Regions from separate parts of the Gordonia sp. L191 genome, predicted to be linked through region 1. Evidence: riboswitches for the same ligand, from Rfam matches in the RefSeq annotation. Region 1 holds a riboswitch; the other holds the start of a gene.

What was found. Region 1 has a riboswitch for cyclic di-AMP ahead of QNM97_RS08545 (C40 family peptidase). Riboswitches for the same ligand answer to the same signal wherever they lie in the genome.
Region 2: another riboswitch for cyclic di-AMP. It lies ahead of QNM97_RS02980 (transglycosylase family protein); the one in region 1 lies ahead of QNM97_RS08545 (C40 family peptidase).

The regions. Positions count from the first base shown of each region.
Region 1 is NZ_CP125996.1:1,900,617-1,906,331, forward strand. Features, by position in the region: gene QNM97_RS08525 (hypothetical protein) at 1-49, shown strand, start outside; gene trpD (anthranilate phosphoribosyltransferase) at 112-1,179, shown strand; gene QNM97_RS08535 (Lrp/AsnC family transcriptional regulator) at 1,184-1,462, opposite strand; gene QNM97_RS08540 (DEDD exonuclease domain-containing protein) at 1,467-3,311, opposite strand; cyclic di-AMP (ydaO/yuaA leader) riboswitch at 3,949-4,118, shown strand; gene QNM97_RS08545 (C40 family peptidase) at 4,135-4,722, shown strand; gene QNM97_RS08550 (NlpC/P60 family protein) at 4,864-5,715, shown strand, end outside.
Region 2 is NZ_CP125996.1:627,563-633,277, forward strand. Features, by position in the region: gene QNM97_RS02955 (protein kinase domain-containing protein) at 1-743, opposite strand, end outside; gene QNM97_RS02960 (hypothetical protein) at 945-1,148, shown strand; gene moaC (cyclic pyranopterin monophosphate synthase MoaC) at 1,162-1,698, shown strand; gene QNM97_RS02970 (MogA/MoaB family molybdenum cofactor biosynthesis protein) at 1,695-2,174, shown strand; gene QNM97_RS02975 (molybdenum cofactor biosynthesis protein MoaE) at 2,208-2,654, shown strand; gene QNM97_RS02980 (transglycosylase family protein) at 2,772-3,383, opposite strand; cyclic di-AMP (ydaO/yuaA leader) riboswitch at 3,391-3,565, opposite strand; gene QNM97_RS02985 (MoaD/ThiS family protein) at 3,827-4,075, opposite strand; gene moaA (GTP 3',8-cyclase MoaA) at 4,080-5,195, opposite strand; gene QNM97_RS02995 (flavin reductase family protein) at 5,192-5,715, opposite strand, start outside.

The sequences.
Region 1 (5,715 bases):
GCAACGTGCCGGGAAGACGGACCACTCGGGCGGGCGAACAAGCGGGTGAGCGGCCGGGACGTGGGTGGCCCCACGCCCGGGGAGTGTCGGGTCGGCCCTACAGTTCTTGGGGTGAGCAGCGCGCAGACGTACACGTGGCCGCAGATCCTCGGCCGGGTCACCGACGGCATCGACCTGACCGTCGACGAAGCGGCCTGGGCGATGAACGAGATCATGACCGACGGGGCGACAGGAGCCCAGATCGCGGCCTTCGGGGTCGGGGTCAAGATGAAGGGCGCCGCGCCCGCCGAGTTGCGCGGGCTGGCCGCGGCGATGCTCGAGCACGCGGTACCGGTGACCGTGTCCCGGCCGGCCATCGACGTGGTCGGCACCGGCGGCGACCGTTCCCACACCGTCAACATCTCCACCATGACCGCCGTCGTCATCGCCGCGGCCGGCGTCGCCGTGGTCAAACACGGCAATCGCGCCGCGTCGTCGAAGAGTGGTGGCGCCGACGTCCTCGAGGCGCTCGGCGTGTCGATCGGCCTGGGCGCGGGCGACGTCGAACGTTGCGTCGACGAATTGGGTATCGGATTCTGCTTCGCGCCGGTGTTCCATCCGGCGTTCCGTTTCACCGGGCCGCCGCGCAGGGAGATCGGTATCCCAACGGTGTTCAACGTGCTCGGGCCGCTGACGAACCCCGCCCGACCCTCCCGCGGGCTGATCGGCTGTGCCTTCGCCGACCTCGCACCCGTGCTCGCCGAGGCCTTCGCCGAACGAGGGGCGGCCGTGCTCGTCGTCCGGGGTGACGACGGACTCGACGAACTGACGACAACAAGCACCTCGACGGTGTGGCAGGTCGTCGGCGGCCGGGTCGTCGAACTCACCCTCGATCCGCGCGACCTCGGTATCGAGCTCGTGGAGCTGTCGGCGCTGCAGGGGGGAGACGCCATCGCCAACGCCGCGATCGGCCGCGACCTGTTCGCCGGGGTACGGGGCCCGGTCCGGGACGCGGTGGTCCTCAACGCCGCGGGCGCCATCGTGTCGGCGGAGATGACCGACGCCTACGGCGTCGAAAGCCTCACCGCAGCGATGGTGTCGGCGAAGGCACGCGCCGAAGCCGTCATCGATTCCGGCGCCGCGGCCGCGCTACTCGATCGGTGGGCCGCGCGCTCGCAGGAGCTGGCCGGCCGGCCGTAGCGCGTTACTCCTCGCCGATGGAGAAGCCGCCCTCGACCTCCGAGCTGGAATAGCTGCGGAAGGCGATGTGGGTGGCGGTATGGGTCACCCCCGGTAGCCGGTTGATCCGGCCGGTCACCACATCGGCGATCTCGGCGTGATCGCGCACCTTGATCTTGGCGATGAGATCGACGTCGCCGGCACACGAGTACACCTCGGCGACGCCGCTGATGTCGGCGACCGCCTGCGCGGTCTCCGGGATGCGGTGAACGTCGGCGTGGATGAGGACGATGGCGGTGATCATGGCATCAGCTTAGGGCGTGGATCCCACCGGCCCGTAGCGGCTTTGCGTGCTGCGCCACGGCCTTCGGATGCGGTGCGGGCGTCCGGGTCCGGCGTCGAGGCATGGCGGTCTCGGCGGCCGAGCGGGCCGTGGCGGCCCAGTCGCCGCGGCGCGCCGCCGATCCGACCGGCGACGCGAAACCCTCGGAGCTCGCGACGATTCGCACGCCCGGCTCGCCGAGCCACCGGTGGAGCAGTGCCGATTCCTCCGGGGACGCACCCAGCAGCGGCCCCTCCCCGGGCAGCACCGTCTCCGCGGAGGCGATCAACGCGTCGACGACCGGCATGGGGGCCACTCCCCGTCGGGCGTGTCCGGCCGACGCGAGCCGGCCGTGCCGGATCACGGCCAATTCCCATCCTCCCGCGCCGTCGGTCCGGGCGACGACGATCTCGGCGATCCGGCACAGCGCCGAGAGCCGCTGACAGCGTGCCAGCGTGTCGATGGTCGCGGCGACCCGGTCGCGGTGACGCGCCGCGGTCTCGAACATCTGCGCGTCGGTGAGGCGGTCGAGTTCGTCGATGAGCCCCGACAACATGGCCGAGTCGCGACCGGAGAGCAGATCATGGGCGGCCTGTACCCGGCCGACGTAGTCGGTGACCGTCAACGGACGGTCGGTGGCCGCGGCGCACCCGCCCAGGGCGTCGCCACCGTCGGCGGGGGTCCGGCACCAGTGATGTGTCGCGGCGACCGGCATTCGGGCCCGACAGGTGCGCAGTCCGGCGGCTCGGGAGATCAGCTCGGCGATCTCGGCGGCGCGGGTGCGATTGGCCACCGGTCCGACGGAGTCGGTGCCGGGGGTCCGGGTGATCTGCAGTCGGGGAAATCGTTCGCCGGTCAGCGTGATCCACCAGCCGCGGTGTGGGCGGGTGGAGCGCCGGTTGTAGGCGGGCGTGTGCGCCAGGATCAATCGCAGTTCGCGGACCCCGGCTTCGAGTGCGTGAGCACATTCGACGTGATCGACGCGGACGGCGAGATTCACCATCTCGGCGATCCGGGGTCGTGGGTCGGATCCGTTGAAATACGACATCACCCGGCGTCGCAGATCCGTCGCGGTGCCCACGTAGAGCACCTCGGCGGACGGTCCGCGAAACAGGTAGACCCCCGGTCGTGACGGAAGTCCTTCGGCGAGATGGCGTTTGGCGCGCAGACGGGGGTTCCCACGGGGGAGATAGGCGGTCAGGTCGGCGTAGGTCCGCACCCCCTGATTTCCGATGCGCTCGAGGAGCCGATGCAGGACCTCGACGGTGGCGCGGGCGTCGTCGAGGGCCCGGTGCGTCGGGCGTACCGAGACGTCGAACAGGTCGGCGAGAGCGCTGAGGCGGACGGTGGGGGCCTCGTCGCGGGTCAGCACCCGGCGCGCCAGTCGTACGGTGCACAAGCTGGTGTGAAAGGGCCACGCCATGTCCAGCCGCGTGGCGTTGTGGCGCAGGAATCCCATGTCGAAGCGCGCGTTGTGGGCCACGAGCAGGCACCCGCGCGCGAACTCGATGAAGGAGGACAGCACCTCACCGATCTGTGGGGCGTCGTAGACCATCGCGCTCGTGATCCCGGTCAGGGCGACGATCTGCGGTGGGATCGACCGTTGTGGGTCGACGAGGGTCGCGAACTCACCGAGCACCTCGCCGCCGCGCACCTTCACCGCGCCGATCTCGGTGATGGCGTCGCGGGCCGGATCGCCCCCGGTCGTCTCCAGGTCGACGACCACGATCGTCGTATCGAACAGGGACTGCTCGCCGAATCCCGCGTCGTCGGTGCCGTCCGCTCCTGCGCCGAGGTCGGCGAAGGAGAGCTGAGCCGTATCAACCACCACGCCGCGAACACTAGTTCGACCCTCCGACAGCCTCGGTTGGGGTGCGAGTGACTGCTGTGATGGGTGTGCTCTCGAGCCCCGTCGATGCCGACGCGACGATTCTGTCGGTGGCCACTTCTACTGTCGGCTGCGGTGGTCGACACCGGAGCTCGCCCGGCCCGTTGCGCAACGGGCCGGGCCGGGCAGGCCGGGATGAATCGCCCGCCGACACGTCCAGAGACAGCAAGTGAGATGGAGATCACAATGTACATCGACTGCGCCAGCTGCCCGGGCCGTCACCGCGCGTGTGACGGCTGCATGATGAACCTCTTCGTAGAGCCTGTGACCAGCGGTGATAGGGATGATCTCGGTGGTCGGCGGGTGGTCCGTGAGGTGGGGGATTCCGACGCCGAGATCTGCTCTGCGGTCGATGTGTTCGCCGGCGCTTCGATGGTGAGCACGGAGTCTGCACGATCGGCAAAACTCGCCATCGGCCCTGCGTGCGGACCCGCTTCGCGCCCGGGTCTGCGGATTCTGCGGGCGGGTTAGCCGTCACCGCGAATCGGGCCCTTTGTCCCCTAGTGGACAGACCCGCATCCGATTTCGTAACCTTTCCGAGACCTTCGCAGAGCGTCCCGCTTCAAACCGAAGCGGTCTGGGGAGATCACCGCTCAATCGTCCGACGGACGAACCGGGGAACCACACATTTTCGGAGCAATTCGAATTGGGGTGAGTCGCGCCCTGGGCACGACTGTGTCCGGATCGCGTAGGGCCATTCTCTCGGCCCGAACCCGACAGCTAACTCGGTAGGCGGTCAAGGGAGAACCAAAGGAGAACTCGTTTCGTGGCCAAACATCGTTTGGAACAGCCGAATCGCGGAGGCATCGCCAAGAAGGCGATGATCGCGGGCTCGCTGACCGTCGGCTCGCTCGCCGTGGCCGCAGGTCCGGCCCTCGCCGCACCGGCTCCGGCGCCCAGTGCGACCATCGAGATCCCGAATCTCGGCAAGTTCACGGTGCCCGGCATCGATCAGAATCAGGTTCCGAACCAGTTCCGCCCGGGTGGTGGCGGTATCACCGCCCCGGTGCAGAGTGCTGCAGAAAAGGCCGTTCGTGCCGCGGAAACCAAGATCGGCGCGCCCTACGTGTACGGCGCCGCCGGCCCTAATGCCTTCGATTGCTCCGGCCTCGTCTACTGGTCCTACCAGCAGGCCGGCAAGACGATCCCGCGCGACAGCTACGGCCAGCTGGGTGGCGGACGCGCGGTGAACTACGCCGACGCGCAGCCCGGCGACGTCCTAATCTTCAACGGCGGCAGCCATGCCGGTCTCTACATCGGCAACGGCCAATTCATCCACGCCTCCACCGAGGGTGTCCCGGTGCAGAAGGCGTCGGTCAAGGCATGGTCGCTGACCGGGGTTCGCCGATACTGATCCCGGTCTCGGTGAGAACGTGTGAGCATGTATTCGGGCGGATCGCGCACAGCGCGATTCGCCCGAACGCGTCGAGGACTACGACGCCCCGGTCGAGGCAGAGGTGACGAGCCCGGGTCGGTGGGGAAGTGCAAGGGGAATGTGGTGACAATCGTGGGAGCCGGATCGGCAATCGGTCCCAACCGATCGGCACGCCTGGCGTTGATCACCGTGATCGCGGTGATCGCGGTCGCGGTGACGCAGATCGGCGCGGTGTTCGGGACGCCGCACGCCGTGGCCGACCCGCCGCAATCGGCGGATCAACTGCTTGCGCGATACACCTCGCTGAGCCGTGAAGCCGAGACCTCGGCCGAACAGATGCACAACGCCCAGATCGAGTACGACAAGCAGCGTGGCATCGTCGCCCAGTCCAAGAAGGCCGCCGCCGCCGCGCAGAGTTCACTCGACCGTTCCCAGGTTTCGTTGAACGAGTTGCAGACACGCTTCGACTCCCTCGTGCGCATCAGTTACATGGGCGGTCGCTCCAACCGGCTCTATGCCGTCCTCACCAGCAACTCGCCCCAAACCCTGCTCGACCAGATGTCCGGGTTGGAGATGGTCTCGCGTCGCGCCGCCGCCGATCTGGCGGCGCTGAAGAAGGTGCGCGCCCAGACCGTCTCGGACCGCGACGCCGCGAATTCGACGGCATCGACGGCCACCCGCGCGGTCTCCGACGCCGAGCGTGTACGCGGCGATCTGCAGAAGAAGCAGGCCGAACTGCAACTGCAGGCCGCCCAGATCCGGGTGATCTATGCGAGCCTGACCGGCAAGCAGCTTGCCGCGCTCGCCGGCCCGCGCTTCGACTTCGACCCCGCAGCCGTACCCCGCGGGACCGCCCCCGCACTCGTCGCCGTCCAGGCCGCGCTGACCCGCATCGGCGACCCGTATGTATGGGGCGCGACCGGTCCCGACTCGTTCGACTGCTCGGGCCTGATGGTGTGGGCGTTCAAGCAG
Region 2 (5,715 bases), 1.3 Mb from region 1:
TTCGCGATCACCGGATCGAGGGCGCCGAGGTCGGGGCGTAGCGAGCTGATCGGCGGGATCTGTTTGGTCAGATGCGCCATGACCAGCGCCGAGGGTGTGGTGGTGGTGAACGGGGCCTGCCCGGTCAGGAGCTGGAAGACGGTGCACGCCAACGAATACTGGTCGGAGGAGGCCGATGCGTCGTGGCCTTCGATCACCTCGGGCGCACAGTAGGCCAGCGTGCCGATGAAGGCGCTCGTCGCGGTCAGCGACGTCGAGTTGACGAGTTTGGCGATGCCGAAGTCCAGGACGGTGACCCGAGCGATCTGACCGTGTTCGTCGCGGCTGACGAAGATGTTGGCCGGTTTGACGTCGCGGTGGATGATGTTGCGCCGGTGGGCGTAATCGAGGGCGTCGGCGACACGGGTGGTCACCTCGATCACGTCCGACGGGGAGATCGCACCATGGGTGAGGTCGGCGCCCTCGAGGTAGTTCATGGTGAACCACGGGGTGCCGTCGGTGTTGATGCCGTACTGGTGGATCGAGATGATGCTGGGGTGATCGAGCGCCGCGGTGGTGCGCGCCTCGTTGGTGAAGCGCCGCTGGAAGTCGGGGTCGTGCGCACCGGCCAGCGAGATGACCTTCAGGGCTTCCCGTCGCAGCAACTGCGGGTTCTCGACGAGGTACACCTCACCCATCCCGCCCGAACCCAGCAGGGACACCACCTTGTATCCGGCGACCTGCGAACCTGGACTCAGAGGCACGATTCTTCCTTTGATCGGGGGTGGACCGCTGGCCTGTGACCTTACCCAACGTGCTCTGAGATCGGCTTTCTTATCATTCGAACGATGGGTCCACGACGTGGCGTCGGGGCTGAAGTCGACGTGGCGTCGGGGCTGATGACGTGGATGTCGGTGACCAAACGGTGAGCGTGCCGCGTGCCGCGGAGGTCGCCGTGGCACAATATGCGCGTGGCTGAGAGCAATTCGAAGAAGCACTACGTGGACAACGGCTGGCCGAAGGCCTCCGACGGCGACGGTCCCGAGCACGCGGTCTCGGAGTTCGCGGCCGCTCTGCCCGGCGCGTTGTCCCCGTTCGGCGAGGTGGAGTTCCCACTTCCGGCCGACGAGGTCAACTACATCAACCCCAAGACGGTCATCAACCGCTGAGCGCGGTGACCGAGTGCGTGCGGTGACCGATCCGCAGTCCGCTGCCCGGTTGTCCCACGTCGACGACTCGGGTACGGCCCGCATGGTCGATGTAGGGGACAAGTCGGTCACCCACCGCCGCGCCGTTGCCGGCGGCACCTTTCGTACCAGCACCACCGTCATCGACCTGCTGACCTCGTCGTCGCTGCCGAAGGGTGACGTTCTCGCCACCGCGCGGATCGCCGGGATCATGGCGGCCAAACGCACCGATTCACTCATCCCGCTCTGTCATCAGCTGGCGCTGTCGTCGGTCGACGTCGACTTCACGATCGGCGCCGACCACATCGACGTGACGGCCTCGGTCATCACCGCGGGCCGGACCGGCGTGGAGATGGAGGCGCTGACCGCGGTGGCGGTGGCCGGACTCACGCTGCACGACATGGTCAAGGCCGTCGACCGCCACGCCCGCATGGACGGAATCCGGCTGCTCGAGAAGTCCGGCGGACGGTCCGGGGACTGGCACCGAGAAGACGACGGCGGGACTCACACCGACCCCGGGACGCAACCATGAGCACGCAGCGCGTCGCGCGGATCGTCGTCGCCTCCACCCGGGCCTCCCGTGGTGCCTATCCCGATCGCACGGGCCCGATCATCGCCGAGTGGCTCGCCGACCACGGGTTTTCTGTCGACGAGCTCGACGTCGTCGCCGACGGCCCGCCGGTGGGTGACGCGATCCGGGCCGCGATCTACGCCGACGTCGACCTCGTCCTCACCACCGGTGGAACCGGGCTCGCCCCGACCGACCGGACTCCCGAACAAACCCGGCCGCTGCTCGACATCGAGATCCCCGGTCTCGCCGACGCCATCCGCACCGCCGGGCTGCCGCAGGTACCGACCGCGGTGCTCTCCCGCGGCACCGCCGGGGTCGCCGGCACCACGCTGGTGGTCAATCTGCCCGGCTCGACCGGCGGTGTGCGCGACGGACTTTCGGTCCTCGCCACCGTCGTCGACCACGCTCTCGACCAGATTCGCGGTGGCGACCACTGATGCCGGGCCGTCACTGATGCCGGGCTGTCGCAGATGAGCGCTGCCACTCCGGTGGAGGTGTACACGGAGGTGAGCGTCGACCCGATCGCACTCGCCGACCACGAGGCCCGCGTCGTCGCGGCTGCTGACGGACATGCCGGCGCGGTCGTGGGGTTCGTCGGCGCGGTCCGCGACCACGACGGCGGCCGCGCGGTGACGAGCCTGTCGTATTCGGCGCATCCGGACGCCCCGCGCGTGCTCACCGAGGTGGTCACCGAGGTCTGTGCGGCCGCCGACGGCGTCCGGGCGGTCGCGGTCTCCCATCGGGTGGGTGACCTGTCGGTCGGCGACGTCGCCTTCGTCGTCGCCGTAGCCGCCGATCACCGGGCCGAGGCGTTCGCGTTGTGCGCGCGACTCGTCGATGAGGTCAAGGCGCGCATACCGGTGTGGAAACACCAGTTCTTCGGCGACGGAACCGACGAGTGGGTCGGGTCGGCCTGATCACGGTCACCACCTGATACCGGTCACCACCGACACAGCCCCCCGACAATTGGAAAAGGGCCCCGCACGGCGTCGAGCAACGTGCGGGGCCCTTCGTCAGGGCTGAACCGATCGGGTTCAGGGGAGCGGGACGAGTCCCTTGTTCTCGTTGAACAGACGCAGCTGATCCGGGGTGAGCTGGTAGCCGCTGTCCTTGGCGGCCTTGAGCAGGTTCTGCACCTCCGGGCTGACTCCGGCCTGGCTGACCTGATCGATCGCCTGGTCGGTGCTGGTGGCATTCGGGGTGTTCGCGAGACCCTTGGCGGGCGCCTGGGGCGCATCCAGGCGCGGGGTGTCGGCGGGAGCGGTGCGCGGGGTGGCGCCCGACAACCCGGTGCCGCAGACCGGCCATGCGCCCTTGCCCTGGGTGGCCAGGACACGCTCGGCGACGGTGATCTGCTGCTCCTTGGAGGCCTGGTCGGCGCTCGGCGCGAACTGGGTGCCACCGTTGGCGGCCCACGTGCTCGGGCTGAACTGGAGTCCGCCCTGGTAGCCGTTGCCGGTGTTGATGGCCCAGTTGCCACCGGACTCGCACTGGGCGACCTGATCCCACTCGGAATCGGAGGCGGCATGTGCCGAGCCGGTGCCCAGCAGGGCCGCGCCGCCGCCGAGAACGGCTCCGGTCAGCGCGATCTTCGCGAAGGTCTTGGTTGCGGTGGTGGTCGACGGCTTGCGGTGACGTCCGGACATAAGTCGAATTACCTCTCTCCACGCGCCTGCGAGGTCAGCTGTCGGGTTCGAGCGAGAGGTGCTCGGTCACGATCGCCGTGCGGCGACCGGACTTAACCCCAAGGGCGTCTGTCGACGTCCGTTCTTCCTTGCGGAAGAGGGTGGGTCCCCCGTCCTCGTTCCAAGATGTGTGCTCGTCATTCCACCGGAGGAACGAGGCTCGGCGCGACCGGTGGAAATCTTGGTGTGTTGTTTGCTGTGCTGTGACCTTCTGTGAAGGACGCTTCGTACAGTACGACGTCTGAGAGCGGGAATCACCCCGTCCTGACAACCCATTTTCGGCGTGCCGGTGGGCCTTTGGGCCCTGTTTCGGTGTCCGTGCAGTTCACGGGCGTGACGCCCGGTTCGTGTCCATCTCGTTATTGACTCGTGATGTGAGCAAGGTCACAAGCGGGTCAGGTGTGTCAACCCCCGGCGAACGGGGGGAGAACGTCGATCGTGTGCGTCGGACCGAGGCGCCGCGTGCGGTCGCACAGCGCGATCTCGTCGCGCAGATACGAGCACCGCTCCAGCACCCGCGCCAACTCCGGATTGTCGGCTGCCAGAATGTGTTCGAGCTCACCGAGGGTGATGTTCTCGGCAATGTCCAGCACGTCGGATTCGGTCTTCGCGGCGGCGGACGCGGCAGCGAAATAACGGACCGTCACACGCATCCGCTCAGCCCCCGATCGCCGACATCGGACGGTCCGGCTGGCGGAATCCGGCGGTGTTGACCGCGTGCCCGGCGCGCTTGGCCCAGGTGTTCTCCCGCCACAATTGCGCGATCCGACGATCGACATCGCGCTCGTCGTCACCACCGCCCCGCAGCACGGGCATCAGCGAGGTCTCGGCGTCGGCGAACAGGCAGTTGCGCAGCGCCCCGTCCGCGGTCAGCCGGGTCCGGTCGCAGTCACCACAGAACGGACGCGTCACCGACGCGATGACGCCGATGCGCGCAGGTGCTCCGCGGGCGTCGGTGTGGCCATCGACGAGGAAGGTCTCCGCAGGCGCACCTCCACGCGGCACGGTGTCGGGACGCAACCGGAGATGCGCCGACAGCACGTCGAGGATCTCCGTCGCGGTGACCATCCGCGACCGATCCCACCGATGTCCGGCGTCGAGCGGCATCTGCTCGATGATCCGCAGCTGATATCCGGCGTCGAGGCAGAACCGGGCGAGGTCGACCAGTCCGTCCAGGTCCCGACGATCGGGGACGACCGCGTTCACCTTGATCGGATACAACCCCGCGCGACGCGCGGCGTCGAGGCCGGCGAGGACGTCGGGCAGCCGGTCACGTCGGGTGATCTCGGCGAACCGGGCGGGATCGACGGTGTCCAGCGAGACATTGATGCGCGTCAGCCCGGCCTCGACCAGACCGGCGGCACGGCGCGTCAACCCGAGGCCGTTGGTCGTCATCGCGATCTCCGGGCGCTGCGGCAGCGAGGTGACGGCAGCGATGATGTCCTCGAGATCACGGCGCAGCAGCGGCTCGCCGCCGGTGAACCGGACGGTGCGGATGCCGAGGTCGGCCACCGCGATCCGCAACACCCGGATGAACTCGGCGGTGGTCATCACCGACGCGGTCGGCAACCAATCGAGGCCCTCGGCGGGCATGCAGTAGTCGCAGCGTAGATTGCAGCGGTCGGTCACCGACACCCGCAGGTCGGTGGCCACCCGTCCGAACGTGTCACGCAGCGGCCCGGACGTGGGTGCGGTCGACGCCCCGGACCGCGACTCGTCGGCGGAGCGTGTCAGCACCGACGGGAGTGGTAGGCCCAGGTCGACGACGGTCATCGCCGCGTGGGGTCGTCGTCGGGTATCCGTGCCTGCAGAGCACGAAAAGTGCTGGCGTGGAACACGAGTGGCTCGACCTCCGGGTCGGCGTCGAGGCGCCGGATGCGCAGCAGCACCAGCAGGTGATCGCCGGCGGGGATCTCACTTTCGATCGTGCACGACAGGTGAGCGGCCGCGCCCGGGATGAACAGGGCTCCGTCGTCGGAGCCGAGCGGCTCGATACCGTCGAACCGTCGCGGTGCCGGACCGGCGAGCTGGCGGCACAACTGCGCCTGGTCGTGGGCGAACACGCTGACACCGACGGTCCCGGCATCACGCAGCCGCGGCCACGTCGTCGAGGTGTTCTGCACGCACACGCTCACCAGCGGCGGATCCAGCGACACCGACGTGAACGCGCTCGCGGCCATCCCGACCAGTTCCGGGCCGGCCGAGTCGGTGGGCTCGTGGGACTCGGAGGACTCGGGCGCGCAACGATGGCAGCAGACCGCGACCACCCCGGACGGAAAACAGCTGTACGCCC